DNA from 2 places in the Geobacillus sp. DSP4a genome. Region 1 is predicted to be linked to the other one. Evidence: a T-box and tRNA genes for the amino acid it is inferred to sense, from the RefSeq annotation. Region 1 holds a T-box; the other holds one or more tRNA genes.

Evidence for each region. The T-box of region 1 lies ahead of ETC02_RS02965 (valine--tRNA ligase). A T-box ahead of a tRNA ligase gene usually reads a tRNA of that ligase, here a tRNA-Val.
Region 2: it encodes a tRNA-Val, which carries the amino acid that the T-box ahead of ETC02_RS02965 (valine--tRNA ligase) is inferred to sense. The anticodon was not compared.

What each region holds. Positions count from the first base shown of each region.
Region 1 is NZ_SDLD01000005.1:5,249-21,036, forward strand. Features, by position in the region: gene ETC02_RS02925 (G5 domain-containing protein) at 1-635, opposite strand, end outside; gene ETC02_RS02930 (PRC-barrel domain-containing protein) at 652-1,431, opposite strand; gene ETC02_RS02935 (hypothetical protein) at 1,421-3,037, opposite strand; gene ETC02_RS02940 (type IV pilus modification PilV family protein) at 3,181-3,801, shown strand; gene ETC02_RS02945 (PilW family protein) at 3,785-4,363, shown strand; gene ETC02_RS02950 (hypothetical protein) at 4,407-6,113, shown strand; gene ETC02_RS02955 (VWA domain-containing protein) at 6,208-9,438, opposite strand; gene ETC02_RS02960 (bifunctional folylpolyglutamate synthase/dihydrofolate synthase) at 9,507-10,802, opposite strand; gene ETC02_RS02965 (valine--tRNA ligase) at 11,018-13,660, opposite strand; T-box leader at 13,761-13,996, opposite strand; gene ETC02_RS02970 (hypothetical protein) at 14,136-14,324, shown strand; gene ysxE (spore coat protein YsxE) at 14,363-15,394, opposite strand; gene spoVID (stage VI sporulation protein D) at 15,437-15,788, opposite strand, start outside.
Region 2 is NZ_SDLD01000023.1:246-16,033, forward strand. Features, by position in the region: partial or broken rRNA gene ETC02_RS09485 (16S ribosomal RNA) at 1-56, opposite strand, end outside; tRNA gene ETC02_RS09490 (tRNA-Ala) at 140-212, opposite strand; tRNA gene ETC02_RS09495 (tRNA-Pro) at 225-298, opposite strand; tRNA gene ETC02_RS09500 (tRNA-Arg) at 303-376, opposite strand; tRNA gene ETC02_RS09505 (tRNA-Leu) at 380-465, opposite strand; tRNA gene ETC02_RS09510 (tRNA-Gly) at 481-555, opposite strand; tRNA gene ETC02_RS09515 (tRNA-Leu) at 567-651, opposite strand; tRNA gene ETC02_RS09520 (tRNA-Lys) at 666-741, opposite strand; tRNA gene ETC02_RS09525 (tRNA-Val) at 1,163-1,238, opposite strand; rRNA gene rrf (5S ribosomal RNA) at 1,247-1,363, opposite strand; gene lysS (lysine--tRNA ligase) at 1,871-3,355, opposite strand; gene dusB (tRNA dihydrouridine synthase DusB) at 3,686-4,684, opposite strand; gene ETC02_RS09545 (helix-turn-helix domain-containing protein) at 4,700-4,921, opposite strand; gene folK (2-amino-4-hydroxy-6-hydroxymethyldihydropteridine diphosphokinase) at 4,873-5,400, opposite strand; gene folB (dihydroneopterin aldolase) at 5,402-5,761, opposite strand; gene folP (dihydropteroate synthase) at 5,754-6,608, opposite strand; gene pabC (aminodeoxychorismate lyase) at 6,605-7,480, opposite strand; gene pabA (aminodeoxychorismate/anthranilate synthase component II) at 7,488-8,063, opposite strand; gene pabB (aminodeoxychorismate synthase, component I) at 8,069-9,490, opposite strand; gene cysK (cysteine synthase A) at 9,609-10,535, opposite strand; gene hslO (Hsp33 family molecular chaperone HslO) at 10,622-11,500, opposite strand; gene ETC02_RS09590 (type III pantothenate kinase) at 11,515-12,291, opposite strand; gene ftsH (ATP-dependent zinc metalloprotease FtsH) at 12,424-14,322, opposite strand; gene hpt (hypoxanthine phosphoribosyltransferase) at 14,417-14,962, opposite strand; gene tilS (tRNA lysidine(34) synthetase TilS) at 14,974-15,788, opposite strand, start outside.

The DNA.
Region 1 (15,788 bases):
ATATAATCGCCAAACGAAAACAGCTGTTTCGCTTTGATCACCGCGCGCCGCTCGCCAGACAGCCAGCGGACGGCCGAAGAGTCAGGCACCGATGCGGCCGCTTCGCTGACGACCAGCTGCCGGCCGTTTGCCAACGATATGTAGCGAGCCAAGTCGATCGGAGATGATGGCTTTTGCAGCTGAGCCGCCTGTCCCTCTAAATCCGCCCCAAGCTTCTTGATGTCAAGCGCCGATAACGCCGCCGGCGGAACGATGGCTGCCGCCGCTTGGAGGCATTTTTCTAAATCAGCGATCACAAACAGCGGCGTGCGCCTCCCGTCGACAAACCGCTTCGTGCTCTCGGCAAGACGGAACGCAAACGCGTCCGCCGGCAGGTCAATGCGCTTTTCTTGGTACTGCAAAGAAATGGAAGCGGTCGCCCGCCACTCGTTCACCCGCTCGACAACCGCCTCTCGGGCTCTTTCCGGCGTCATGCCGGAGAGTGACACCGAACCGACCGCCGTGCCCGGGCCAAGGCGGCCGTCATCCGGGGCCAAAACATCATAGGCGAAGGTGCCCAGATGCGAAAAAGCGATAAAATAAACGGTGCAAACAGCCATGACAACAAACAATTTCCACGCGGCAGCCTTTTTCACCGCCGACCCTCCTCCATTACGCCTCCACATTCATCGAGACATCGACGATGACGCTTGGCCCCGCCTCTTGCGCCTTGCGCACATCCTCTTCGCCAAGCAGAGTGCCCGCTTTAAACAGCAGGCGGCCGTCTGCATCATAAATATCTTTTGTCAGCCGTTTTCCAGCCAACAGCGCAACTTGTTTTTCCCTCAGCGACTGCAGCGCTTCAACATTTTCCGCGCTTTCGGCCATCGCCTCCATTTGCGCGGAAACGTCCTCTTCCGCCATAACGCTGGTTGGCTCGATGCTCTCTGCCTTCAACAACTCCGCCGGGTCATCAAGAAGCGACTCGTTCGCTCCGTCGTTGATGATCAAAATATCTTTGCCGTACGTCAACACTTCCGAGGCCGGCAGCACCGCTTCCCCTTTCTCGAGCTGAAGAGCGATGCCGACAATATCCCCTGACTCTTCATCAACGAAAAACTCGCGGGCTTCGCCGAGCAGCTGCCCTTTGCGCGTGATGGCTTTCGTATTTTTAATCCGGATTTGCTTATTGACGAGCTGATTGGCGATCGGAATTTCCGAGAGGTCAATTACATCGTGCCCTTGCTCCACCGTCACGGCAAACTCGCCGATGCCAACGACTTTTTTAAACGGAATCGCCTTTAAACTGAGCTGCACATCGTCTTGTTCCACGGTCAAAAAATCGATCGACCCTTTGTCCGGGTTGATCACCAAACTTTTCACCGTGCCGATTTGTGCACCGTCAGCAATGCTGATGATCGGCAGTCCAATGATTTGCGCGCTAGCTTTCATCTTGTTCACCCCAACTATTTAGTGTTGCGGCAAACTGCCGCCAAAGCGCCAACTCTTCGGCCACAGCCGGATAGGCGCGAAAACGGTCAGCGAGCTCCTCAAGCCACGCTGCGAGCTTGCCGTACTGTTGTTCTACTACATAATGTTCCATTAACAAACGGGCCAATACGTAATAATCGCGGTCAGAAAGCGGAGCGTCCAAACAGCGGCGGATGCAGCGTTCGTAATCGGCGGCGCCCAAACGACGGCGGTTGAGGCGCAATTCAAGAACGATCGCCTGCACGACTTCCGGACCGATCATTCGCGCTGGCCGTTCGCTCTCTTCCTCCCGCCGGCTTTCCGTTTGCCCATCTTCTTCCGGCTCGCGGCGCTCGGTTGATTGTTCGCCTTCCGACCGGCCATGCTCCGCTCGTTGCCCTTCCTGCCTGTCAGGCTCTGCTTTCATCGCGTCCTCCTGACGGGGCGGTTCGGCAGCCTCGTCCGTTTCCGGCAGCGAACAGTCGACAATACCCGGCATTGCTTCTTCCAAAAGCGCCCCTTCACGCGGCATTGCCTGGCCGGAAGGCAGCCCGTTTTCTACAGCAGAAACGCCCGCCGAGCTAGAAGACATGAACGCGGAAAGTTGCCCCTCCTCTTCTTCATGGCTGAGATCAAGCGCCTGCAACAGGCCGCGGCCGTCGGCGGCCGCTCCCGCCTGCAGCACCGCCGCTTCGATATCTGGCGTCATCGAGACAGGCAGCTCATCGAGCCAATCGCGCAGACGGCGCGCCGGCTCAACATTCAGCCCGCCACCGTCACCCGTCATGGCGGTCGGCTCTACTGCATCCAAATCCAAGGCGGACAACTTCTCCAGCTCCACACGATCCGAATCCAACGGGAAAAACTCCTCTTGCTCAGCATCGTCTCGGTCCACGGAGCGCATTTTTTGCTCCGCATCGGCCGAATCCAACGAAAGCAGCTCCTCCGGCTCGGTTTGATCCGCTCCGGGATCGGAAGCGGCTTCCTCTATGCCATCCATCGATCGAAGCAAGAAAGCAGTCTGTTCTTCCCAGGGCTCCTCGCTGGATTTCGGCGCCCGCTCCGTCTCTCCCGAAGCTGCTTCCGACTCTGCAGGCGACGCTCCTGAAGCGGTGTTACCGGTTTCCTGCACGTGCGATCGCAACGCCTCCCCATCCGAGTCAGCGCCTTGAAATTCCCTAGAAGCGCCGTTTTGTCCAAAAGCTGCCGGCCAGGCCGAATCGACTAGATTTTCCGTTGTATTCTGGACCATCGTCCCGTACCTATCGCCTGCTGCCGTCCGGTCGCCACTCCCTTTCCATCCTCCCTTTCTCCGTTCCCCAGCTTCCTCCGTCTCCACCGACCGGTAAAGAAGCGGACCGAACCAACGATCAAGCAAATACGAGCCCGCCAACAGCAAAAGCCCGACGAGCAGAACGATTTGCCATAACGGAATCACCGATTCGGCCAACTGCGCCAGCCCCGCAGCCAAAAAGGCAGCCGCCACCACCGCCGCGCCCCCGGCCCTGCTGAAGCCAAGCGGCAGCAGCCAAACGGCCAACAGCGCCACTATGAATGCAACAACGTAAACAACCGCCTCTTTCCACATGCCCACCCGTTCCTTCCCGGCGTATCATTGGCAATAACGCGACAAATATGCCATTGCTCGTTCTCTTATCCTAAAATTCTACATGGTTCAACTCGAAAATATTGTATAATAAAGTTACATATTTTGAAAGAAGGTTATGACAAATGGCGGGAAGCAATTTTCCTCTTCCTAGTCGTCAAGCAGGATTTACGTTGATCGAAACGTTGCTGGCCATCACTCTTTTATCGGGCGTCGCGATCGGTTTGTTTTACTTTTTCACGAATGCGATGATGCATACGTCTTACAACCAAGGTCGGACGGTGGCCGTCAACGTCGCCCGCGGCGTCGCTGTCTATTTTGAAAAAAACGCAGATTTCTCCCGGCTAAAAGAGTATATGGAAGACCATCAAACACCGTTTCTTGAGCTAACAAAAGACAATTGCGGCAACGAATCGTTGGCGGCGCTGTTTTTTCCCGGTGAATCTGGCCAACTGCATACGGTATGTGAAGCGCAGTTCGCCCCGAAAATCAACAATGTCCGTTACGAAGCTTCCGTTTACCTTGTCCGATACGACAAGGAGGCATGGGATGCATTCACTTCATCGTCGGAATTCGCTTCCTTGCCTGCGCCGCTGCAGGCGCGCATCCGCGCTGAAACGGAAAAAGCAGCCGAATCAAACGCCGGCGGCTACATGATCAAATTATACACCTCCGTCCGTTGGGGCGAGCGCACGAACGAAACGGCGTGGGTCGAAGGAGTGATCACCGATGAAACAATCCGCTAGAAGCGAAGCCGGCATGACGATGATCGAGCTGTTGGCCGCCGTTTCCATTTCTTTGCTCATCATCGGCGCTATCTACACAGTGTTTTTAACCGGCATTCGCGCCTACGAGCGCATCGGCATCGAAAACGACTTGCGCAGCGAAGCAGACTACGCCATGGCCCGAATAATGAACGAGCTGTACACGCTCTCTCCGGATGGAATGGAAAGTCAAGAAGAAAACAAGCCGTTAACGGCCGTCACTTTTGTGAAAAACCAAGAATTCAAAGCCGATGCGGACACCGGACTTGTCTCCCGCGAAGAGAAAAAGCCGGAAAGCATCGAGCGGATGACGATGTCCATCCAAGACGGCGCGCTCGCGATCAATGGCGAAACGATCACCTCTTCCCGCTTTTTGCTGGACGACTCTTCATCGTTTTCATTCCGTTGCGCACGAAAAGAAGGCAACCTGTGCCGCAGCGGCGTCATGACGATCCGTCTCATTGTCTCCGACCGTCGACACGCCGATCCGAGTGGTTGGCTGTATGTGCCGCCGTTTACATTAACAACAGAATTCGGCTTTTAAGTATTACGTTCCGAAATTTTGTCCTATGAAGGGAGGGGCCGCGATGAACCGACTGCGCTTGAACGCTGCTGGCTACAGCTTGGTGACAACAATGCTCATGATCACCCTCTTTTTTTTGCTCGGCTTGACGATTTTAACAGTCGCCGTCCAGCAAGCGCGATTTACCGCGGTGCGCGTCGAGAACATCGAATCGTTTCATGAAGCCAAAACAGCGCTTAATGAAGCAATTGCTGAACTTAAAGCTGAGCTTTCAGACGACGATTTTTTTGTTCGTCATGACATTTTCACCCCCAGTCAATGGGATGCCTTTCTCGGCATTAACGAGGACACCCCCGGCCCGGATACGATCGCCGGCAAGCTGAAAGCGCGCTACGGCGTGGAGGTGGAAGACGTGTCCTATCGCTTGTACAACATTCCGACGAACAAAGTGTTCCTCCGCGCGCTCGATTTGTCCAAACCGTTTACGGACGGCCATCGCGAGCGGAAAGTCAAACGGCTCGTCTTTTTAACAAATACGCCCAGCTTTCTCAAATACGCGCTCGGATCAAAAGCAACCGTCATCTTAAACGGCGGCGTCTACGTGGAGCAAGGAAACGTATACGCCGGACAAAGCGCTTACATCAGCAACGCGGCAAACTACGTGAAAAAAAGCGGCGAGTTAACGATCGCTCCTATCGATGCCGGACTGCCCGCATCAATGAGCGATTCGATTTGGCACATTCATGACAAGCTGCTGTTTTCATGCACGCAAACGAGCAGTTGCTGGAAGACTGGCGGCCGAGCTTTCCAAATGGAAGAAGGTCTTTTCTTCCCAGGATGGCCGGACGATGGCGGCCCTCTCATTCAACAAGAGACGGACGATTTCATCGATACTGATTTCGAGCGCACCGTGAAAGATAAATTGCTTCAAGCAGCCGGTCTCTCGCCGTTGTCGCCTGAAACCCAACAAGCGTATATCGAGCGCATTGAAAACGATCACCAGCCGCCGCTCGATGTAGCGCGGGAGCTTGATCAAGAAGGGAATTTGGCTCGGGTCGTGACAGACGACGAAACGCCGTATGAACAATCCATCAATCAGATGCCAAAAGACAAGCCGCTTTGGTTGGACGCAGAAGGGAAGGAGATCACCCTTTATCGCGACATTGACGTGCAGCAAAATGGCCAAAACCAATGGCTCATTGTCAATGGCGATCTCCGCATTGAAGGACCGACAAAATCAACAGCGGCTGTACGCGGCAATTTGATCGTGTTCGGTGATTTGACGCTCACCGGAAACTTGGCGTTGAACGCGAGCATTTACGTCACTGGCAAGACGACCATTTACAACAGCCATATCGACGGAGCGGATGGAAAAGGGCTCGTGTTGTTGTCCAAAGGCACGCTCGATATCGCCCGCATCAATGAATTTCAAGACTCAAGTGAAATCCCGAACTTAAAAGGGTATTTTTATACGGACAGCAGCGCGACGATTTATGCTGTCGGATCGTATTTGTACATTGAAGGCGGGTTGTTCGCCCGCGGGAACGGAGCGGCTGCTCCGGATACAGACATCAACGGGCTCGTCATCAACGCCTTTCGCGGCCGGATCGAGCCGAAAGACGGTGAGCCTGGGAACTTCATTCCAAGCTCTGACATGCAACAATCCCGTCTGATCGTCAAATATAATCCACGGGTGTTAGTCGAACAAGGAACAGGATTGCCGTTTGTCAATCAAATCTCGCTCGTCGCCGACCGGCTTGAAGTTGAGTGAACGAAGACGGCTAAATTCCCTCTCTCATCCTCTCGATCCCCTGGACAAACGAAAAAAAGCGGATCTCCAATTCAGGAGGCCGCTTTTTTCATCATTACCAACGCCCACCGTTGCTGACGCTTCCCCCCTCATCTTCACGCGGTTGGACAAAGACCCACACTGAGGCTTGAATTGGCCTGCCATCCGGCGTTCTCGCATTGGCGGTCGCCGTCACAACCGCGTATCCAACATCCACAGCCTGCAAATACCATCCTCCATTTTGCTGAACAATGTTGACAAATCTCGAATCGGATGACGTCACTGAGCGGAGCGTTTTATCCGTCGCATTTTCCGGGCTAAAGCGGAGCTGCCCCGCCACTTCGAGCGGAGGATCGTCCAGATTCATATAGATCACCGGACGGCGGAACTCCATACCTTGAAGCGCCACGTACGGATTCATCACCTTGATGGCCGCCGATGCCGACGCGTTGCTGCCATCAGTCGCGCGGACGGTGATCGTAACCGTTCCCGGTTTGTTTGCTGTTACAACACCGTTATGGCCGACAGAAGCAATATCCGGGTCGCTTGATTCCCACATAAGCGTTTTGTTTGTCGCATCATCCGGTTCAATGATCACCGGAATCGTTTGCGTTTCGCCAACGTTCATTTCCCGCCTGTAATCGCCGAGCGTCAAATTGCGAATAAGCTTCATATAACGGAACGACACGCTCGTTGTTCCATCGCCGCGCGTCAACCCGCCGCTCGAACGCACGGCAACCGTATATTCGCCGTCATCAGCAACCGAAATGACATGCGGCGGACCAAGCAGCTGCCAATCGGACGACGAGCCGTTGCGCGCGATTTCGTATTCATACGTCACCCGTTCACCGGCGACAAGCTCGGTCACGCGAACCGTCGGCGCTTCCGTGATCACAGCGCCGCTTTCCGCCACACCGCTTTCCGTTATGATCGACAGCTGCGGTTTCAAGGCGACGCGCACCGTCCGGCCATTGCGGTAAGTGACAAGCAGCACGCCGTCATCATTCGGGTCATACTCCAGCGCTTTAACAGGCAACGGCAACAATCCATATGAATTAGGATTCGCCCGTCCGACAGTGTCGTCTGATAAAGCAGAAAATTTATGTTTTGTAATAGTACCCGTTCCATCCCCTTCGTAGTAAAAATTCGGAAAATCATCCAAACGAACTGTCATGCCGATTCGTTCCGCCGGCGGAACGAGCGTCGATGTTTTGGCGCCATAACGGCTGTCGGTGAATGTCACCGAAGCTGGCGGCAATTGAACACTGTTCATGGCAAAGTCAGCCTGCATCACCCATTGCGCCGAGAGCATCAGCTTATTCAATTGGCTGTAGTCGAACGTCTGGTTGGCAAATGACCATTGTGCATAACGCTTCCCATTTTCCTCGTACGTCACCACTTTGCCATCGGGGACGACAGAGATGCCGTCAGGAAGCTCTTGAACGATTTTTACGTTGCTGATCGTCCCAGTCGCATTACCGACATACCCGACAAGCGACAACGAATACGTGGCCCGGAAGCGGTTGTCTTCCCCATCAGCCGTTCCCCGCTTGATCAAGCTATCAACCTTATTGACCAATCCTTGCAATTTCACCGTGCCTGTAAAGGACGGCGGCGCTTCATCCTTGACCGTAACCGTCACCGATTTCGTCATCGACGGCTGCAGTTGGCCGTATACATCCCGATAGGTCAATTCAGCATTGAACGTATACGTCCCTTTCGCCTTAAACGAAACCGGAATGGAAACCGTGACGGGCGGAGGAGCGCTTTGTCCGACTTGATACGGAATGGAAAACGAAATATACGCGTTTTGCTTGTTTTCATCCAGCCATACTTGGCCGTTTTCCGCAACGGCGACATTACCGCCAAACGACGAAAGCGGGATGCGCACTGTGCCTGTAAGCGCCGGCGTCGTAGCGAGCTGGGAAAAGCGCTGGAACAAAGCGGTCAAATTTTGCACCGTTCCTTGCCGCGCCTCGCCGCCGGCAGTCGCTGAAAGCGACCGTAAATAGTCCATATCGACTTCATCATTGTCGCCGAAGCCGATTGAGTAAAAGGTGATATTGTTCATCCCGAGCGTTTTTGCCACCGCTGTGGCATCGGCTCGGATTTTTCCTTCAATGCTGCTGTAAGTGAACGAATAGCCGTTATCCCAAGACACCCGCCATCCATTAACATAATCTTGGCCGTCGCTGTAAAATCGGCGAGAATATCCTTTGTTGTCGGTAAAACGGATACCGGCAGTCCGTCCATCGCTGTACAATTCGTATGTGACCGAAAGAGAATCGGTTACTCTATTCCCTGTATAGGAATATCCATCCCGAAAATTCTGCTTGACCTCCCGATACGTAATCGTATCGACTGCATTCAACACCGTCGGCATGCCATCCGTTAAGAAAATGATATACTTTTTCCTCGTTGGATCCGTGAAATACGATTTAGCAAGAGACAAAGCAGCCGAATAGTTCGTGCCGCCTCCAGCGGTCAAACTGTCGCCGACCGTCCGAATTTTCTCGAGTTGGGCGGCGACATTCGGCTGATCCCCAAACGGAACGACTTGTTTCACTTGGTCGGAAAACGGAATGAGGGCAAACCGGTCATTCGGATGGAAATGGGCTTTAAAGTAATCGACAGCCGAGCGGAGCGCCGTCTTGGCGCTCGAAAGCTTCTCCCATGTCATCGAGCCGGAGACGTCAAACACAAACACAACGTCGATCGGCGGACGGACGGGCGACGAAACGGCCCCTTGTGGAATGAGCGTCACATCGAGCCGTCCTTCGGCATTGCCGTTCGGCGGCTTGGCGTATTCCGGCTGTGAAAACGAAAGGGAAAAATCCAATTTCGCCGTGCTCGCCTCAGTTTGCCTCGTATATTGATAAGGCGTCTGTGGGAACGAAAAATACACATCCTCTTTTCCATTTCCTAACACACGATACGCATCGACGGTGATTTGGTAAGTCTCCCTCGTTCCCGGAGCCGACGGCCACTTGCCGCGCATATCAAGAGAAAACGTATACTTTTTCTCACCGTTTCGGTCCGCCGGCGTTTCCACCGCTTCGGCTCGGTAGCTGACTGCCGTGCCGCTTTGTTCCTTCGGCTGAATGCGAATCATAAAGTGGCGAATGCTGTTCCCTTGCCCGTTGCCGCTCCCTGGTGCGGTCGCCCATCCCTCAATCTTCTCATCCGAAACGAACGTAATGGCCCCCTCTGTTTGATCGGCATACACAACACCTGCTTTCATCGGCCATAGGCTTGCCATCAGCCAAAACAACATTCCCCATAAAAGCCAGCCGCGCCACCGCTTCATGCGCCTCCCCTCCCGCGCCAAAAGAACTATCTTTCTTCCATTATATCAATCCTTTTCATCGCTTGGCATTATTTTTTTAAACGTTTTCGCACTTCAGATATAAAGTAAAGCGATCCTGTAATGAGCATCAACTCATCGCTCCCCATTTGGTTTTTCTTTTCCCCGATCCAACCGATCCAATCACCTGTCACCGCTTTCTGCGGATGGGACGAAAGGTCCGCCAACTGTTCCGCCGCTGCCGCGCGCGGAAAATCAAACGTCGTAAATGTGATCGTATCCGCGAGCTCATCAAGCAGCTGAATCATCCGCTCCAGCGGCTTGTCGGTCAGCGCGGCGAACAAGACATGGACGCGTTTGTCAGGATAATGGGCGCGCACCGTCTCCACGAGCGAGCGAATCCCGGCTTCGTTATGGGCGCCGTCAAGGATGATGAGTGGACTATCACTCACCCGCTCAAACCGGCCGGGCCAAGCGGCTGTGGCCAGCCCATCGGCGATATGCTCCGGCTCGATCAAAAACGAATAGCCAAGGCGCAACAACTCTGCCGCCATCACCGCCACCGCCGCGTTTTCGACTTGATGGGCGCCGGGCATTTGAATGCGCAAATCGCGATATTCGGCAAACGGCGTGACAAGCGAAAACTGCTCCCCTTCCACCGTCGCCTGCCGGTCGGAAACGGTGAAATCGACGCCGAGACGATATGTTTTCGCCTTCCGCTCCGCCGCCGTTTTGGCGATCACTTCCCACGCCTCCGGTTCCTTCACCGCCGTCACAAGCGGCACGCCCGATTTGATGATTCCGGCTTTCTCCGCGGCGATTTGCCCAAGCGTATCGCCTAAAATGTTCATATGATCGTAGCTGACGTTTGTAATGACGGAAACGAGCGGATAAATGATGTTGGTTGAGTCCAAGCGGCCGCCGAGCCCGACTTCAATGAGCACGATGTCTTGAATGTTCTGTTTTCCAAAATAATACAGCATCATCGCCGTGATCACTTCAAACTCGGTCGGTCCGCCAAACTCTGTTTGTTCCAACTCATCGGCAAGCGGCTGAATGACTCGCACGAGCTCGACGATCTCTTGATCGGAAATCGGTTCGCCGTTGATGCTGATTCGTTCGTTAAACTGCTCGACATACGGCGAGGTGAACGTGCCGACCGAATAGCCCGCCGCCTGCAAAATCGAGCGCAAATAGGCGACCGTTGACCCTTTGCCGTTCGTTCCCCCGATATGGACGGCGCGGACGCGGCGTTCCGGGTGGCCGAGTTGTTCCATCATCCATTCCATCCGTTTCAATCCCGGTTTCATGCCGAGCCGCAGCCGCCCGTGAATCCAAGCGACTGCTTCTTCATACGTTCGAACCATGTTCATCGTCCTCCTTGTTTGTTGCTGTCTTGCCCATGCTGCCGGTTTCATGCGGCAGATGCGCCACACATCGAGAAGCGTGGCGAAAGCGAGTATATGTTGACAACAAACCTCTTCCCAGAATATGACAAACCTTCCATCATGATCCATCGAAAAAGACGAATCCACAGGAAAGCGGATTCGTCTTCATCATAATCAACCGCCAGATCGTTTGTCTACCGTTTGAGCTCGGCGAGGCGCGCCTTGACGGCTTCTCGTTTTTCGATGTAATCTTGCCGCTTGCGCCGCTCTTCTTCGACGACATGAGCCGGCGCTTTCGCCAAAAAGCCTTCATTCGCCAGTTTCTTTTCGACGCGCTCGACTTCTTTGTTCCATTTGTCAAGCTCTTTTTCAAGCCGCTTCATTTCTTCCTCAATATTGATCAATCCTTCAAGCGGCATGATGAGCTCGGCGCCGGTGACGACCGCCGTCATCGCTTTGTCCGGCGCGGGAACGTTTGTATCAATCAAGAGCTCGCTCGGGTTGCAGAACCGCTCAAGATAGGCGCGGTTTTTCATGAGCGCCGCCCGCACTTGTTCATCTTTCACCTTAATATAGAGCGCAATCGGCTTGCTCGGCGGCGTGTTCACTTCGGCGCGGACGTTGCGGACGGCGCGGATGATGTCGACGAGCATCCGCATTTCTTCCGCGGCTTCTTCGTTCGACAGCTCAGGGCGCACTTGCGGCCACGGAGCGACGGTGATCGATTCGCCTTCATGCGGCAAGTTTTGCCAAATTTCCTCGGTAATGAACGGCATGAACGGGTGAAGCAGGCGCATCGTGTTGTCGAGCACATACGCCAACACGGAGCGCGTCGTCTTTTTCGCCGCTTCGTCGTCACCGTAAAGCGGCAATTTCGCCATTTCAATGTACCAGTCGCACAAGTCGTCCCAAATAAAGTTGTACAGCGTACGCCCCGCTTCGCCGAATTCGTATTTCTCAGCGAGCTTCGTCACCGTCTCGATCGTTTCGTTGAGACGCGTTAAAATCCAATGGTCGGCGACCGTTTTTTCGCCGCTCAAATCAAGCTCCTCGTACGTCATGCCGCCCATGTTCATCAAGGCAAAGCGCGAGGCGTTCCAAATTTTGTTAGCAAAATTCCACGTCGCTTCGACTTTTTCTGTGCTGAAGCGCAAGTCTTGCCCCGGCGAGCTGCCGGTCGCCAAGAAGTAACGGAGCGCATCGGCGCCGTACTGGTCGATCACATCCATCGGATCGACGCCGTTGCCGAGCGATTTGCTCATTTTCCGCCCTTGGGCGTCGCGGACGAGGCCGTGGATGAGCACGTCTTTGAATGGACGCTTTCCGGTGAATTCAAGCCCTTGGAAAATCATGCGCGACACCCAGAAGAAAATGATGTCATAGCCGGTGACCAGCACATCGGTCGGGTAGTAGCGCTTGTAATCCGGCGAGTCGGTATCCGGCCAGCCCATGGTCGAGAACGGCCAAAGCGCCGAGCTGAACCATGTATCAAGCACATCGGGGTCTTGTTCCCAATTTTCAATGTCCGCTGGCGGCTCATGGTCAACGTAAATTTCGCCTGTTTCTTTATGGTACCATGCCGGGATGCGATGCCCCCACCAAAGCTGGCGCGAGATGCACCAGTCGCGGATGTTTTCAAGCCAATGCAAATACGTTTTTTCAAACCGTTCCGGCACGAACTGCACTTTGCCGTCCGTTTGCTGGAGCTTGATGGCGGCTTCGGCGAGCGGCTTCATTTTCACGAACCATTGCGTCGACAAATACGGTTCAATAACTGCGCCGCTTCGTTCGCTATGGCCGACCGAGTGAACATGCTCTTCAATCTTAAAGAGAACGCCTTGTTCTTGCAAATCGCGGACGATCCGTTTCCGGCATTCAAACCGGTCAAGCCCTTGGTATTGCAAGGCGTTTTCGTTCATCGTGCCGTCTTCGTTCATGACGAGAATGCGCGGCAAGTTGTGGCGGTTCCCGATTTCAAAGTCGTTCGGGTCGTGCGCCGGCGTAATTTTGACCGCCCCAGAGCCGAACTCCATGTCGACGTACTCATCGGCAATGATCGGAATTTCACGGCCGACGATCGGCAGCTTGACCGTTTTGCCGATCAAATGCTTGTACCGCTCGTCATCCGGATGCACGGCAACGGCCGTATCGCCGAGCATCGTCTCCGGACGGGTCGTCGCCACTTCGATGAAGCCGGAGCCGTCGGCGAGCGGATAGCGCATATGGTAGAGCGCGCCTTTCACTTCTTTATAAACAACCTCAATGTCCGACAACGCGGTTTTCGTCACCGGATCCCAGTTGATGATGTATTCGCCGCGGTAAATGAGCCCTTTCCGGTAGAGCGAGACGAACACTTCGCGCACCGCTTTGGAAAGCCCTTCGTCAAGCGTAAACCGCTCGCGCGTGTAATCAAGCCCAAGCCCTAACTTCGCCCATTGACTGCGAATATGGCCGGCGTATTCTTCCTTCCACTTCCACGTTTCTTCTAAAAATTTTTCCCGGCCTAAATCGTAGCGCGACAGCCCTTGCTGGCGCAATTTTTCCTCGACTTTCGCCTGGGTGGCGATGCCGGCGTGATCCATTCCCGGAAGCCACAGGACGTCATACCCTTGCATCCGCTTCATGCGCGTAATGATGTCTTGCAGCGTTGTATCCCACGCATGCCCTAAGTGCAATTTGCCGGTGACGTTGGGCGGCGGGATGACGATCGTAAACGGTCGTTTGTTCGGATCACCGGTCGCTTCAAAAAATTTTCCTTTCAGCCACCATTCGTAGCGCCCGGCTTCAACGGCGCGATGGTCGTATTTGGGCGGCATCGACACTTCGTGCTGTGCCATGTTTCATTTCCCTCCTTCAACATGATGGACAATGCGGCCGACGGCGGCTTCCCACTAAGCAATGCCGCACAGCCGGCAAGCAAAAAAGCCCCTTTCATCCAAAAAGGACGAAAGGAGCTGCTTTCGCGGTACCACCTTTTTTCTTAAGCCCAAAGGCTTAAGCGCTTCATTGGCATAACGGCATGATGCCGGCTTCCTCTACTCGGCAGCAGCGCCTTTCAAAGAAGCAGCTCAAGGGCGACCTTCCAGCAGCCGTCATCCTAGGAAATCTCGCAGCTTCTGATTTCCCTCTCTGCAGGCGCGGACCGCTGTACTCCTCCCCGTCTTCGCTTTTGTCATCATTGTTCGATTATTATACTACCATTGTCCATCATCTTTGCCAAGTTTTTATTTATTTATTCCATTGGCCGGCGGTTGGTGACAAACATTTTGTTGTTTCATATTGTATAGTAAACCCGGGAAGGAGGGAACACCGATGCGGCGATTCAACCCGTATTCATGGCCGCCTTGGCTTCGGCAAGTGCGCGCCGTCTGCGCCCAAGTGATCATCCCGCTCACCATTTTTCAAGCGATCCGCACTATTTTTCTGCCAACGACGTTTGATGTCATTTTATTGGCCATCTTCGTTTTCATTGCCGTGGCGCTCCATCTGGAATGGATTTAGTGGGACGCCATTTTGTTTGGGCTGCATTCAAAATCGATTTAACCATTGCTGCTTTCATCCGCCGGCGGTTCGTTGTCCACCGCTTCTTCCTGCTGCCGCGCGGCGTCGCGTTGGACAAGGTGCATAACGAGCGCCTCCATATTTTTGAACGCCAAATAACGACGCTGCAACGCGGCCACATATTCCCGTTCGTTCCGCTCGTTCCGCGAAGCGGCCTCATACCGCTCCAAACAGCGGACAAACCCACGCGGCTCCGCCAAATGGCTGTATAAAAACGCCCGCTCCCCGTCGGACAGCGGCAGCTCCTTCTCGTACTCCCCCATCCCTTCAAGCCACTCGCGCCCAAGCGGCGGCATTGTCTGTACGTGAAAACGGAGCGCGGCGATCACATCAAAGAGCGGCGAATTCCAATGCGCCCGCTCCCAACTGATCCAATACGGCGGGAGATGGTGGGAGAGGCGCGCTTTGCCGTGCACCCAGGCGATGCGCCATTGCTTCGTCTCTTCGAGCGTCTCTTCCCACACATCGAGCCGTTCTTCAGCGAACGAGTACGCGCGCATCACCTCATGAAAATAGGTGCAGCATTGGAGCTGAAACGGAGACATGTACCACGCCGCTTCGTACCGCTCAATCCGTTCTTCCCAAACCATCCGCGCCCGTTGCCATTCGTCCTTTTTTTGCTTTCGGTACGCCGCCGCCTCTTCCTCACTCACCTCGATCGTACGGACGGTGGCGCGATGGAGGCGGGCGAGCTCGCGAAAAAAGGCGTCCACCGCATCCTTCTCCACCTTTGATTCGCCGCCATGCCATGCTTGCAAATAATAAAGACGGCCGCCTTCTGTGGCAAACAGCGACCGCCGCCGCGTCAGGTAAAGCGGGAGACAACGGGGGCCGCCATGCTGGAGAGACTGCCAAACGGCGGCGGCTTCTTGCTCGCTTTCAAGCGGCTTTAAGGCGAAAACACCGCGGTTCGTGTATACCTTGACGGCTTTGCCTCGCTGCTCCATGCGCTCTGGACGAAGACCGTACTGGGCGAGCACAGCCTCATATCGGTCAGCCTGTGCGGCCATTCGTTACGCCCCCTTACTGATCAGAAACGGAAAGCGTCCCTTTCAGGCGAAAGGACGGCTTCCCGCCATGGCCGGAATATAGAGCAGCTGCCCCTCGTGCATGTCATCTGGGCTTTCCAAATCATTGGCGCGCAAAAGCTGTGAGACGGTCACATCATACCGTTCGGCAATCTTGTCCAATGAATCTCCTTGCTGGACGATGCAAATTTTCAGTTTCGTAAACTCTTTCTCCTCGCTTTTCGCAAACAGTTTCGTCAAGTAAAGCGCATTTTCGCTTTTTGTTTTCGTTTCTTCTTCTTCCTCAACCGCCTTTTTCGCCGCCCCGATCGATACCTTCGCCTCAGTTGGCGGCAGCAGCGAAGCGATGTCTTCCTCCGTCTGTGCGCTGACCGCC
Region 2 (15,788 bases), on a different contig from region 1:
ATGTATTAGGCACGCCGCCAGCGTTCGTCCTGAGCCAGGATCAAACTCTCCAAAGAAAGTTGATTGGCTTTTGCTTCGGCCCATGCGAACCTCCGCTTTTCGTCGCGCTTCGTTTCGTTCAGTTTTCAAGGAACGATAATGGAGCCTATCGGGATCGAACCGATGACCTCCTGCGTGCAAAGCAGGCGCTCTCCCAGCTGAGCTAAGGCCCCATGCGGCCGCTATCGGGAAGACAGGATTTGAACCTGCGACCCCATGGTCCCAAACCATGTGCTCTGCCAAGCTGAGCTACTTCCCGCTAACGCGCTCGAGAGGATTCGAACCCCTAACCTTCTGATCCGTAGTCAGATGCTCTATCCAATTGAGCTACGAGCGCAAGTGCCGAGGGCCGGACTCGAACCGGCACGGTAGTTACCTACCCCAGGATTTTAAGTCCTGTGCGTCTGCCAATTCCGCCACCCCGGCTAATAGGCAAATAAATGGAGCGGAAGACGGGACTCGAACCCGCGACCCCCACCTTGGCAAGGTGGTGTTCTACCACTGAACTACTTCCGCCCAAATCATTATGCGGGTGAAGGGACTCGAACCCCCACGCCCGTAAAGGGCACTAGACCCTGAATCTAGCGCGTCTGCCAATTCCGCCACACCCGCAAATATATAGTTGGTGGTGAGCCATGGAGGACTCGAACCTCCGACCCTCTGATTAAAAGTCAGATGCTCTACCTACTGAGCTAATGGCTCATGGGTTCAATAACACTCCGAGACAACGATGTCCCTTCCTCTACTAGCATATTCGAAGATGTCAGATGCGTCGGGACAACTCGCAGCCAACTCGATGATGTAACGCTCGTTGCTCTACCTACTGAGCTAATGGCTCATGGTTGGGTATACACTCACAGTGAACGATGTCCCTTCCTCTGCTAGCGTATTCGAAGATGCAAGATGCGTCGGGACAACTCGTAGCAAACTCGATGATGCATCGCTCGTTGCTCTACCTACTGAGCTAATGGCTCATGGTTGGGATAACACTCTAAGCTTCATTTCACTCTACCTGCCCCTTCCTCTACAAGCTTATTCGAAGAAGTCAAGTGCGTCGGGGCAACTCGCAGCGAACTCGAAGATGCAACGCTCGTTACTGAGCTAATGGCTCATGGTATATAAATGGTGGAGGATGACGGGATCGAACCGCCGACCCCTTGCTTGTAAGGCAAGTGCTCTCCCAGCTGAGCTAATCCTCCACGCTGTTGCCTAGCGACGACCTACTCTCGCAGGGGCGCTGGCCCCAACTACCATCGGCGCTGGAGGGCTTAACTTCCGTGTTCGGGATGGGAACGGGTGTTTCCCCTCCGCTATCATCACTAGGCAGTCAACAGAACAGACAAGTTATATTATAATCAAATTTGTTTGCTTGTCAATATCCTTTTGTGCGTCATTATTGACGTCTCACGTGCTATCATAATATAACACACTGAAGAAAGCTTGTCAACTCATTTCGTTTTTTGTTTTGTTCTCAAAAACAACATTGCTCATTATATACATTCTATGACTAAAAGTCAATCGTCGAACGAAAATTAGCGTTGGTACGTGTTATAGGCAAATGCGAGTGGTGTATGATGCAAATATGATTTGCCAAGACGATAGTAATGATCAACGATTTTCCGGTTTAGATCTTCCCATTTGTCTAGGACGGGCGGCAAATTGAGAAACTTTGCAACACTATAACTTCGTTCCTTTCGATTTCTCAAAAACCAAACGAATCCGTTGTTTTTCACCGGCCTTCTTAGGGGCTGGCAGCAGCCGGCTTTTTCTTGAATCGAGTTCTCATAACAAACTGTCCCCTGCCGTTGTTCGCAACAGGGGACGATCGTGGTTATTTATGGCGCATTTGCGGGAAGAGCAATACATCGCGAATGGACGGTGAATTGGTCAAAAGCATGACTAACCGGTCGACCCCGATCCCGAGTCCGCCCGTCGGCGGCATGCCGTATTCGAGCGCTTCGAGGAAATCTTCGTCCATTTCGTGCGCTTCATCGTTTCCTTGTTCGCGCTCCTTCAGCTGCTCCTCAAACCGTTGACGCTGATCGATCGGGTCGTTTAGTTCCGTAAAGGCGTTCGCATGTTCGCGCCCGACGATGAACAGCTCAAACCGATCGGTAAAGCGCGGGTCGTCTGGGTTTTTCTTGGCTAATGGCGAGATTTCGACCGGGTGGCCGTAAATGAACGTCGGCTGGATCAGTTTATCCTCTACTTTTTGTTCAAAAAATTCATTGACGATATGGCCGAACGTCATGTGCGGCGCGACTTCGACACCGTGTTCTTTGGCCAGCTCCCGCGCCTCTTCGTCGCTCATCTGCCGCCAGAAATCGACGCCGACATATTCCTTGATCGCATCGATCATATGGAGGCGCCGCCATTCAGGCGTCAAGTCGACAAGATGTTCGCCGTACTGGATTTTTGTTGTGCCAAGCACTTCCGTGGCAATATGAGCGATCAAGTTCTCCGTTAATTTCATGATATCGCGGAAGTCGGCATACGCCTCGTACAATTCGAGCATCGTAAACTCCGGGTTATGGCGGGTGGAAATGCCTTCATTCCGGAAAACGCGCCCGATTTCATACACTTTTTCCAAGCCGCCGACGATGAGCCGTTTCAAATGCAGCTCGATGGCGATCCGCATATACAGCGTCATATCGAGCGCATTATGATGCGTAATGAACGGGCGCGCCGCCGCACCGCCTGCTACGGCGTGCATCATCGGTGTTTCGACTTCCAAGTAGCCATGGCTGTCAAGATAGCGGCGCATCGATTGAATAATGAGACTGCGGGTGATGAACGTCTTTTTGCTCTCCGGATTCATAATTAAATCGAGGTAGCGTTGGCGGTAGCGCTGCTCGATATCTTTTAAGCCGTGGTATTTTTCCGGCAGCGGACGCAGCGCTTTTGTTAAAAATTCATACGACGATACTTTGATCGAAAGTTCGCCGACCTTTGTTTTAAACATCGTGCCGCGCACGCCGACGATGTCGCCGAGGTCGGAGATTTTAAACAGCTCGTATTGCTGTTCGCCAACATCGTCTTGGCGGACGTAAATTTGAATTTGTCCCGTCACGTCCTGGATGTGAGCAAAGCCCGCTTTTCCCTTGCCTCTCTTTGTCATGATGCGGCCGGCGACGGCGACTTCGATTTGTTGCTCTTCGAGTTCCTCTTTTGACAAATCTCCGTACAGTTCAAACAGCTCTTCCGCTTTATGCGTGCGCTCGAACCGTTTGCCAAACGGATCGACACCCAATTCCTCAATTTTTTTCAGCTTTTCCCTGCGGACGCGCAGTTGGTCGTTCAATTCTTCATGGCTCATACCTCATTCACTCCATTTAGCGATTTTTTACGAAAAATACTGCCAGCACCCGCTGGCAGTCTTCCGCTGCATGAACGTCATCTCCGTTGTGTGAACTACCCGCCACCTACGCTTCGCTTAGAGGTGAAGGCTTCAAGCGACTTGTGCGTGTTCGCCGAACGGTAAGCCACACACCAGAACCCTTTACGCTTCCCTTCGTTCCGAAGGTGTCCGTTCTAGCCATATTCTATCCTATTCGTTGGCTAACGCCAACCAACATTCATCTCCCACTTACTCACTGGGTTACACCCTTCGCGTTCCTTGAGGTGGGAGACTTCTTTCGGAAATCCGTTAAACGGCTTCGGCGTTCGCCGCCCGGCTTTCCGCTTCTTCGGCGACTTGAAGCAAGAGCGCGGCCAATTCGTCCCGCGTCTCGCACTCGTTGATGGCGTTGCGGATTTTCGCTGCCCCGCGGATGCCTTTTAAATACCAAGCCGCGTGCTTGCGCATTTCTTTCACCGCAATGTACTCGCCTTTAAGGGCGATCAGACGGTCCAAGTGCAGCAGGCAGACATCGATTTTTTCCCTTGGGGTCGGTTCGGGAATGAGCTCCCCTGTTTCTAAATAGCGGACCGTGCGATAAATCATCCACGGGTTGCCGAGCGCCGCCCGCCCGATCATCACGCCGTCAACCCCAGTTTCTTCGAGCATCCGCTTGGCATCCTGCGGCGTTTTGACATCACCGTTTCCGATGACTGGAATGTTGACGGCCTCTTTGACTTGCTTAATGATGTCCCAATTCGCCTTCCCTTCATACATTTGCACCCTTGTCCGTCCATGGACGGCGACGGCTTTGCCGCCGGCGCGTTCGACCGCTTGGGCGTTTTCAACAGCGTAAATATGTTGGTCATCCCAACCGATTCGCATCTTGACCGTGACGGGTTTTTCGACGGCGTCGACAATGGCGGCGACGACATCGTAAATTTTGTTCGGGTCGAGGAGCCATTTCGCTCCGGCATCGCAATTCGTAATTTTCGGCACTGGGCAGCCCATGTTGATGTCGATAATATCGGCATTTGTATTTTTGTCGACAAATTTCGCTGCTTTGACAAGTGTTTCCTTTTCACCGCCGAAAATTTGCAAGCTGAGCGGCTTTTCGCGTTCGTCGATATAGAGCATATTTAACGTCTTTTCATTGTTGTATACGATTCCTTTATCGCTCACCATCTCTGCGCATACAAGACCGGCGCCGAACTCCTTTACGGTCAGGCGGAAAGCCGAATTGCACACGCCTGCCATCGGCGCAAGGACGACACGGTTTTGAATTTCCACATCACCAATGCGAAACATAAAAACGCCTCCTTTCTACCTGTTTGATTCGAACTTTGGCGGTGCCAGCTCCTCAACCGATACGTTCAGCCGCTCGGCGATCTGTCCGACAAGCGTGTCGGACGGCATCCGGTTCCCCCGTTCAATTTCGCCGAGAATCGAAACGGAAATGCCGAGTTCCTTGGCCAACTTTTCTTGTGTATATCCTTTCAGCTTTCGAAAAGCGCGAATACGTCTTCCCCATCTTTCTGCTTCCATACACGAACTCCTTTTTTGTCGGGTAGTCGGTCAATAATGTCTGCTAACGGTTCCGGAACGTTCGGTATTGTCAAATGGGAATTGATCTCGAGCAACGGGATTAAAACAAACGCCCGCTCCGCCATGCGCGGATGCGGAATGACAAGTCGCTCTGTCTCAATATTTTCATGATTGTACAACAAAATGTCAAGGTCTAACGTGCGCGGCCCCCAGCGAGTTTCCCTTTTCCTGCCAAATTCCTGTTCGATTTGTTGCGTCACGTCAAACAAAGCAAATGGCGACAAAGCGGTCGCCACCTCAATCACCATGTTTAAAAACTTGTCTTGGTTGACGTAACCGACCGGGTCGGTTTCATAGATGGACGAACCCGATGTGACAAAAATTCCCTTATGGCGATGAAGCGCCGCGACGGCTGAACGCAAATAGTACGCACGATCTCCAAGGTTGGAACCTAAAGCAATATACGCAATGTTTTCCATCTTACCGCCCCCTGTAGATTTCAACGGCGACATGCTGATAATGGCCGCGAATGGGCGGATTCGGCTTGATTACTTTCACCGTGCACCGCTGAACGGCGGGGAAAGCGGCAAGCAGCTCATCCGCGATCGCCTCGGCAACCGCTTCGATCAAGGCGAGCGTCCTCTCTTCCACGATCGTCCGACAGCGCTCGTATACTTCCGCATAGTTCACCGTATGCTCGAGACGGTCGCTCCGGCCGGCTGGACGCAAGTCGAGCTCAAGGGCCACATCGACCAAAAACCGCTGGCCGAGGACGTTTTCTTCTCGGAGCACTCCGTGATAACCGTAAAATTCCATACCTTGAATATAAATTTTATCGATGGCCGCTCTCTCCTTTCCCGAGCATCGCATCCATCATTTTCGCCATGCGGGCGATCGGCAATACGTCATGGACGCGGACGATATGCGCCCCCTTCACGATGCCAAGGCAAACCGTCGCCCCCGTTCCTTCGACCCGCTCCTCAACCGGCACATCGAGCACATGGCCGATAAACCGTTTGCGCGATGTGCCAAGCAAAAGTGGGTATCCCAAAGCAGCAAACTCATCGAGACGCCGCATCACTTCCAGGTTATGTTCAACCGTTTTGGCAAATCCGATCCCCGGATCTACAATAATGTTTTCCTCTTTTACTCCCGCCTGTTTGACAATACGGATGCTCTCCTTCAAGTCGGCGATCATGTCGGAAATGAGATCGCGGTATGCCATATCGTGACGGTTGTGCATTAAAATGATCGGCACTCCGTACGAAGCGGCGACGTGGGCCATATCCGGATCGGCTTTGGCGCCCCAAACGTCGTTGATGATATGCGCTCCCGCTTCAATGGCCTGCCTTGCGACCTCGGCTTTATACGTGTCGACGGAAATCGGCACGTCCACCGCATCGGCGATCGCTTTGACTGCCGGAATGACGCGCTGTAGCTCTTCATCAAGCGGCACTGGATCCGCCCCCGGACGAGTTGATTCACCGCCGATGTCAATGATGTCGGCTCCTTCCGCCACGAGCCGTTTCGCATGCTCGACTGCTTTTTCCACTTCATAAAACCGGCCGCCGTCGGAAAACGAGTCAGGCGTCACATTGACAATGCCCATGATCAACGTTTTTTGGCGCAAATCCAGCTCATGCCCGCGGCATTTTAATACAAAGGAACGCGTCATCGTTGCCATCATTCGTTCATCCTTTCTTTCAGTTCGTTCCTCGTCCATAATGTATCGGTAAAGCGGCGGTAATGATGTTGCAGCGAACAGGTCACCGGGCCATGTTTTCCGCTATAAGAGCGGCGGCCGATGCGGTGAAGCGGCACAATTTCCTGCAGTGAATTCGTAATAAAGACCTCATCAGCCTCCTGCAAATGGGACAGGGGATACGCTCCCTCTTTAATCGGGATATGAAGCCGTTCGAGCAAGGCGATGACGAACTGCCTCGTAACGCCGTTTAATATGCCAACAGACGGCGCCGGGGTGTAGACAACGCCGTCCTTGACCCAAAAAATATTCGAAACGATTCCCTCGGCTACTTGCCCGTCCCGATTTAAAAAAATGCCTTCCACATCCACACGGCGGCCAAGCTCCCACTTTCCAATTATATTGTTTAAATAATGATGCGATTTTAACCGTTCATCGCCTTCAGGGCTGTTCCGCCTCGTTGTTAAAACGACCCCTTCTTTCCCTTCTGGAGGGGCGGATGGCGGCAGCGGCTTCATATAGACGATCACCGTTGGATGGCTATACTGCTCCATCGACAAGCCAAGACCGCCAACCCCAGCCGAGACGTTGAAACGTACATAGGCGTCCTGAAGACCATTGGCCCTGAGCAACCGCTCGATGATCCCGAGCGCCTCCGCACGGCTTACCTGCTTTTGGATGCGCAACTCGGAAAGCCCGCGATTTAGCCGCGCTAAATGATCGTCAAGCAAAAACGGATGTCCCTCATACGTGCGGAACGTCTCAAACAAGCCGATCCCGTATAAAAAACCGTGGTCAAACGCCGAAACCCTCGCCTCCTCATACGGGACAATCTCCCCATTGACATACACATACATATGCCCATCACGCCTTTTTGTACGTATCAATAAAATTTTTCAGCAGCTGCATCCCATGGCTGGTCATAATCGACTCCGGGTGGAACTGTACTCCTTCGATTGGCAATGTTTTATGGCGAATGGCCATCACTTCGTCTTCGTCCGTCCAAGCCGACACGATGAAACAGTCTGGAAGCGTCTCTTTCTCAACGATAAGGGAATGGTAGCGCGTCGCTGTAAACGGGCTTGGCACGCCGCGGAAAATCGTTTCCCCGTCATGGTAAACGGACGACGTTTTCCCGTGCATCAGCCTTGGGGCACGGATGACGCGGCCGCCAAACGCCTGGGCGATCGCCTGATGGCCGAGGCAGACGCCAAAAATCGGGATGCGGCCGGCGAAGCGATCGATAACGGCCAAGCTGATTCCCGCCTCATTCGGTGTACATGGGCCGGGGGAAATCATGATAAAATCGGGATGAAGCCGCTCAATCTCGTCCACCGTAATTTCGTCGTTCCGCTTTACAAGCAGCTCTTCGCCTAAAACCCCTAAATATTGCACCAAATTGTACGTAAACGAATCATAGTTATCGATCATGACGATCATCCTTCTCACCTCATGCTCTGAAATAGAGTCTCTGCTTCGCTCAGCTCTTTCGCCTTCCAGAGGGCAGCGGCTTTTTTCAAACATTCTTTGTACTCGTGCTCCGGGTTGGAATCGATGACAATGCCTGCGCCTGCTTGCACATGGGCCAGCCCGTTTTTCACAACCATCGTGCGGATGGCGATGTTTAGCTCCATATTCCCTTGAAAATCGATCCAGCCGATCGAACCGGTGTACAAACCGCGGCGAACCGGCTCCAATTCTTCGATGATTTCCATCGTCCGCACTTTCGGAGCGCCGGTGATCGTTCCGCCGGGAAACATCGCACGAATAACAGAAAACGCATCATGTTCCGGAGCCATGATGCCGGATACGTGGGAAACAATATGCATCACATGCGAATACTTTTCCACCGTCATCCACTCATCGACACGCACCGTCCCATAGACACAGACACGCCCAAGGTCATTCCGCTCAAGATCAACGAGCATGGCGTGCTCGGCCCGCTCTTTTTCGCTGGCTAGCAGTTGGCGGGCGATTTGCCCGTCTTCCGCTTCCGTGCGTCCGCGCGAGCGGGTTCCGGCTATCGGGCGTGTTTCCAGCCGTTCTCCCTGCTTGCGGACGAGCAGCTCCGGCGAACCGCTGACAATTTGACATTCAGGGGTATGCACATACGCCATGTACGGCGACGGGTTAATGGTCCGCAGTTGTTTGTACACAGCGAACGGGTGAGTCAACAGCGGACGGGACTGGCGCACCGACAAATTGACTTGGAACACATCGCCCGCTGCAATATAATGTTGAACGCGGCGGACCGCTTCCATAAACTGCTCCTTTGTCATGGAAACCGATGGACAAGCCGATGAGACAACGGACGGCCAAACCGGCGGGCTGCTTCGCTCTTCAAGCCACAGCCGTTCATACATCTCCAACCGCCGCTCCGCTTCTCCTTCTTCCCCTTCATCTGCATAAGCGAGCAAATGAAGGCGATCGGTTTGATGATCGTAAATCGCCACATCGTCAAATACAAAAAACTGCATAGACGGCAGCTGCAAATCATCTACAGCCAGCGATGGAAGCCGTTCGATATAACGAGCGGCGTCATAGCTGATATAGCCGACCAACCCGCCTTGGCACGGGAGCGGCTCCCCCTCCCCCGGCGCCACACGTTGTGAAAACCATTGCTGCAGCAACTCGAGCGGCGGCCCGTTCAGCACCGTTTCTTTTCCACGATAGATAATGGACAGCTGATGCCCGGCGGCACGAATGATCCCGCTCGGATTGAGGCCGATGATGCTGTATCTTCCCCCTTGTCCGCTCTCCAGCAACACGTGGTGCCGCCGGCCGTATGCCAGTTGCTCATACTGATAAAACCAATCCCGCCCGCTGTAATGAATGGTCCGCTTCAGCCGCCTTCGTCTTTGTTTCATCACAGCCAACCCCTTTACGACGCTCATCATTATCCTTATTGTACAATGAGTCGGCGCTCATATCACCCATAAATATAAAAAAGTTCGACAGGGTCACCCCTGCCGAAAGTAAAGCTGCTTAGTCTTCGAATTGGTAAAGCGGCGTGCTCAAATAGCGCTCCCCATTGCTCGGGATGATGGCAAGCACTTTTTTCCCTTTGCCGAGCTCTTTCGCCACCTTCAACGCTGCATGAATGGCAGCGCCGGACGAAATGCCGCCAAGGATGCCTTCTTCGCGGGCGGCGCGGCGGGCAGCCGCAAACGCTTCTTCCGTCGTTACCGTAATAACCCCATCGTAAATGCTCGTATCCAAAATATCTGGAACAAAGCCAGCGCCGATCCCTTGGATTTTGTGCGGGCCCGGTTTTCCTCCCGACAAGACTGGGGAATCGGCCGGTTCAACGGCGTAAATTTTAATGTTTGGGTAAGCTTCGCGCAACACTTTGCCTGCTCCGGTGATCGTTCCGCCCGTGCCAACGCCGGCAACAAACGCATCAAGCTGGTCGCCCATTTGCTCCACGATCTCTTTCCCGGTCGTCAAGCGATGGATTTCCGGGTTCGCCTCGTTTTTAAATTGCTGCGGCATAAAATAGCCATGCTCGCGAACGAGCTCTTCCGCTTTTTCGATCGCACCACGCATTCCTTGAGCGCCCGGCGTGAGCACCAGCTCAGCTCCATACGCCCGCAACAGGTTGCGGCGCTCCAAGCTCATCGTATCCGGCATGACCAACACTGCTTTGTATCCTTTCGCCGCCGCGACCATTGCCAGCCCGATTCCGGTGTTGCCGCTTGTCGGTTCGACGATCGTATCGCCTGGCTTCAGTTTTCCTTCTTTTTCCGCCGCCTCAATCATCGCCAATGCAATCCGGTCTTTGACGCTGCTGCCCGGGTTCATAAATTCCAGTTTCAAATACACATCCGCGCTGTCTTCATCAACGATGCGGTTCAGTTTCACGGCCGGCGTATCGCCGATCAATTCGGTTATCGAGTTGACTGTGCGTGCCATGGTTCCACCTCTAATCCCCATTAATTTTATCGACTTTGTCTCCAATGTATCAACTATTGGCGTAATTGTCAATCATTTTACTGTTTTCATTCTTTTTTTGCGAGTTGTTTCAACTGTTCCAGCTCCGCTTTGTCGAAATGGTACGTTTCATTGCAAAAATGGCACGACGCTTCCGCCTGCCCTTCCTTGTCGATGATATCTTGAATCTCCCCTGGCCCCAGGCTGATGAGCGCATCCGCGATCCGCTCGCGCGAACAGCGGCAGACAAATGACACCGGCATCGTCTCCAACACCCGGACGCCGCCGCCTAATTGTTCCAATATTTGCTCCGGTGTTAGGCCGTTTTCAATCATGCGCGACACAGGCGGAATTTGTTTCAACCGCTCCTCAATGCGGCTGATCGTTTGTTCTTCCGTTCCAGGCATCAATTGAATGATAAACCCTCCCGCGGCCCGGATCGTGTAATCGGGGTTGACGAGCACGCCGACGCCGACGGACGACGGGATTTGCTCGGAAGAAGCGAAATAATAGGTGAAATCCTCACCGAGCTCCCCCGAGATGATCGGCACTTGACCGGTGAAAAAGTCGCGCAGCCCGAGGTCTTTGACGACCGTCAGCATCCCGTTTTTGCCGACCGCCCGCGCGACATCGAGTTTCCCGTGTTCATTCAGCTCGAAATGCACGTGCGGATTGGTCACATAGCCGCGCACTTCCCCTTTGGCATTGCTGTCGATTAAAATCGTGCCGATCGGCCCGCCGCCATCAATTTTGATGGTCAACGTTTCATCCCCTTTTAACATTGCTCCCATCATAACGCCGGCCGTCAGCGCCCGTCCGAGCGCCGCCGAGGCGGTCGGCCACGTTTGATGGCGGCGCTGCGCTTCCGCCACCGTCTCCGTCGTCCTTGCCGCATACGCCCTCACCTGTCCGTCATAGGCGAGCGCTTTGACTAAGTAATCTCCCATCTTCACCAAACCCTTCATCCTTTTTTCTCGGTGTTTTTCTCGTACAACAATTTTAAGCCTGTCAGCGTCAAAAACGGATCCACGACATCGATCACGTCCGATTCGCCGGCAATGAGAGGCGCAAGGCCGCCAGTGGCGATGACTTTCGGCGGAACTTTGCTTTTCGCCTTCATGCGCGACACGATGCCTTCCACTTGTCCAACATATCCGTATAAAATGCCGGCCTGCATGGCGCTGACTGTATTTTTGCCGATGATATCGTCCGGACGGGCGATTTCAATGCGCGGCAATTTTGCTGCCCGCGCAAACAGCGCCTCCGTCGAAATCATAATTCCCGGGGCAATAGCCCCTCCCATATATTGTTTATGTTCGTTAATATAACAATACGTCGTCGCCGTGCCAAAATCGACAATAATGAGCGGGCTGCCGTACAAATGGATGCCCGCGACCGCATTGACGATCCGGTCGGCGCCCACTTCGCGCGGATTATCGTATTTAATGTCCAGCCCGGTTTTAATGCCCGGTCCGACAACGAGCGGCTTTACGTGGAAATATTTTAAGCACATGCGTTCAAGGGCAAACATAATCGGCGGCACAACCGAAGAAATGATGATGCCGCGGATGTCGGAAAACTGCAAGCCGACATGGCTCAAGAGCGCCTTGATGGTCATGCCATACTCGTCTTCCGTTTTCGCCCGGCTCGTCTCGATGCGCCAATGGTGTTTTAATTCATCGCCGTCATAAACCCCCAACACGGTATTGGTGTTGCCGACGTCCAACACAAAAATCATGGCCTCATTCCCCACTTTTCTTCAATAAGTTCCTTTCTCTATCATATCATACTTGACTTTCCCGCGGAAAAAAACAGCGCCAACCTACGGAGCCGCGGCTAAAAAAAAGATGCCTCTGAATAGAGACATCGATTACTCCTCTTTCTTTTGAATATTGATTTTCACGTCGATGTCGCCCTTGCCTGCTTCATCGCGGCCTTTGCGGTCGGGCGGCAGCGTGCCGTGCTCAAATAAATGTTTAATTTGTTCCGCATCAAGCGTTTCGACTTCCAACAACGTTGTGGCGATTAGATCCAGTTTGTCACGGTGCTGCGTTAAAATCTGCTTCGCCTTTTCGTAGCACTCTTTAATGATGCGCTGGATTTCCAAGTCAATTTCGTAAGCAATTTTATCGCTGTAATTTTGCTCATTATGCAAGTCGCGTCCTAAAAACACTTGCCCGCTCGGTTGGCCGAATTGCAGCGGACCAAGCTTTTCGCTCATGCCGAACTCCATCACCATCCGGCGCGCGATGTTTGTCGCCCGCTGAAAATCGTTGTGGGCCCCCGTGCTCACTTCGTTGAACACGATTTCCTCGGCGACGCGCCCGCCGAGCAGGCCGGTGATTTTATCCATTAATTCGGCTTTCGTCATAAAGTACCGGTCTTCTTTCGGCAGCATGACCGCATAGCCTCCGGCTTGGCCGCGCGGAACGATCGTCACTTTATGCACCATTTCCGCGTCGGCAAGCACCATGCCGATGACCGTATGCCCAGCTTCGTGAAACGCGACGATCCGCCGCTCTTTTTCCGAAATGACGCGGCTTTTTTTCGCCGGTCCGGCAATGACGCGGTCGGTCGCCTCGTCGATGTCGCTCATGTCGATTTTCTTTTTGTTGCGGCGCGCTGCAACGAGCGCCGCCTCGTTCAACAAGTTTTCCAAATCGGCGCCGGAAAATCCCGGCGTGCGCATGGCGATCGCCTTCAAATCAACCGACTCATCGAGCGGCTTGTTGCGGGCATGCACGCGCAACACCGCTTCGCGCCCTTTCACATCCGGCCGGTCGACGGTAATCTGCCGGTCGAAGCGGCCCGGGCGCAACAGCGCCGGGTCTAAAATGTCCGGCCGGTTTGTTGCCGCAATAATGATGATGCCTTCATTGCCGTTAAAACCGTCCATTTCCACAAGCAGCTGGTTGAGCGTCTGCTCCCTCTCATCGTGGCCGCCGCCAAGGCCGGCGCCGCGCTGGCGGCCGACGGCGTCAATCTCGTCGATGAAAATGATGCACGGTGCGTTCTTTTTCGCTGTTTCAAACAAGTCGCGCACGCGCGAAGCGCCAACCCCAACGAACATTTCTACGAAATCCGACCCGCTGATCGAGAAAAACGGCACGCCCGCTTCCCCGGCAACTGCGCGCGCCAACAACGTTTTCCCGGTCCCCGGCGGCCCGACAAGCAACACCCCTTTTGGAATGCGGGCGCCGAGTTCGGCGAATTTGCGCGGATCTTTCAAAAACTCAACAATTTCCACGAGCTCTTCTTTTTCCTCGTCCGCTCCAGCCACATCGCGAAAACGGACCTTCCGCTTGTCATCCGTATACAGCCGCGCCCGGCTTTTGCCGAAATTCATCACCCGGCTGCCGCCGCCTTGCGCCTGATTCAAAAGGAAGAAAAACAAAATAAACATAATCACAAACGGAATGATGGAAGTGAAAAACGTCACCCATCCGCTCGTTTCATCCGCAGGCACAACTTCCACCCGCGTCCGTGCCGCCGCCGCATCGATGCGGTCCAGCACTTTGTCGCTGTTCATGACATAAGTGGAAAAATACTGACCTTCATTGTATGTTTTCAATCGGCCTTTGATTTCATATACGCCGCGCTCCGGCTTAATGGAAAACGACTCAACGTCCCCGTTTTCCAGATGAGTGATAAACGCATCGTACGTCATCGGCTCAGCCCGCTGGTTCGTGCCGTTAAAAAAGCTGACGACGCCGATCACGACGAGGAAAATCAGCAAATAAAAGATGGTGTTGCGGAAAATCCGGTTCATTTCTTGCCTCCTCCCATATGAAACACACTATACTCAATACTAGCATAGAAATTTGCTTAAATACAAACAATTCGGCCGGTGCACGACAATCGCTTCACTTTTGGTACACTTCTGGCTTTAAGACGCCGATAAACGGGAGGTTGCGGTATTTTTCAGCATAATCGAGGCCATAGCCGACAACGAATTCGTCGGGGACGGTAAATCCAGTGTAATCAGCCTGAATATCCGCCTTCCGGCCCGACGGCTTGTCAAGGAGGGTGACGATTTTAATCGAATTCGCTTTCCGGTAGCGGAACAAATCCACCAAATAACTGAGCGTCAACCCGCTGTCGATAATGTCTTCAATGATCAAAATGTCGCGGCCCTCAACCGATGTATTTAAGTCTTTGACAATTTTCACTTCACCGGATGAAACAGTCGCATTGCCGTAGCTTGACACATCCATAAAATCCATTTCCAAGTATGTATCGATATGTTTGAGCAAATCGGCCATAAACGGCATCGCCCCTTTGAGGACGCCGACGGCGAGCGGAAAACGCCCCTCATACTCTTTCGTCAACAAGCCGCCCAGTTCTTTGACTTTCGCCTGAATTTCCTCCTCAGTGATCAACACTTTTTGAATATCGTCTTTCATTCCCATCTTTTTTCCTCCTAGCTGTTCATCGCCTCATAATGGAGCAGGATATAACGGGCTTGCCCGCGGTCTTCGGCTTCAAAAGCCGATTTTTTCAGCCCTGGCACCCAGAGAATGCGGCCGTCGGCATCTTCGACGATCGGCCAGCCATCCCTTTCCGTCCGCGGAACTTTGGCTTCAATGAAAATCTCTTTAATTTTTTTCGTGCCTCCCGTCCCTTTCAGCACCATCCGGTCGCCCTCGCGGCGCGTCCGCACGCGAAGCGGAAGGGACACCGCATCGGGGTCAACCACAAACGAATCGTTTCCCAGCCGTCCCTTCGGATAGTGTTCCCTAAATTCACTCACGATTGCACCACCGGTTGGGAGGGGCAATAGCGCTGGAACCGGCAAGTCAAGCTGATAGCTTGGAGCGCCGCTTTGGACGCCAAACGTAAACAAACAGCGGTCATACGAGCGGATCGCTTTGAGCCCTTTTGGCAAATCAATTTGTCCGGAAGGGCGGGCGCGTTCGCAAAGCATCAGTATATGACCGATATGTACAAAAGTCAACGCCGCCGGAACGGCGTCGTAAAGGCGAAGCAGCAAAAGCTGCAACACCCGACGCTGCAACGGCCGAGGCAATGCGAGAAACGGGCGGAGATGCAACACAACTTCATTATATTGTTTTTCCATTACTTTATTCAGCGCGTCGATTGCCAATTCCTCCAAGAACTGCTCATCTTCCGCCATCATTTCACTATATTGTTGAAATCGCTCATGCAAGCGCGGATTTTCCTGTTTCAGCAACGGAATAATATAGCGGCGGAACCGGTTGCGCGTGTAGTCGTCTT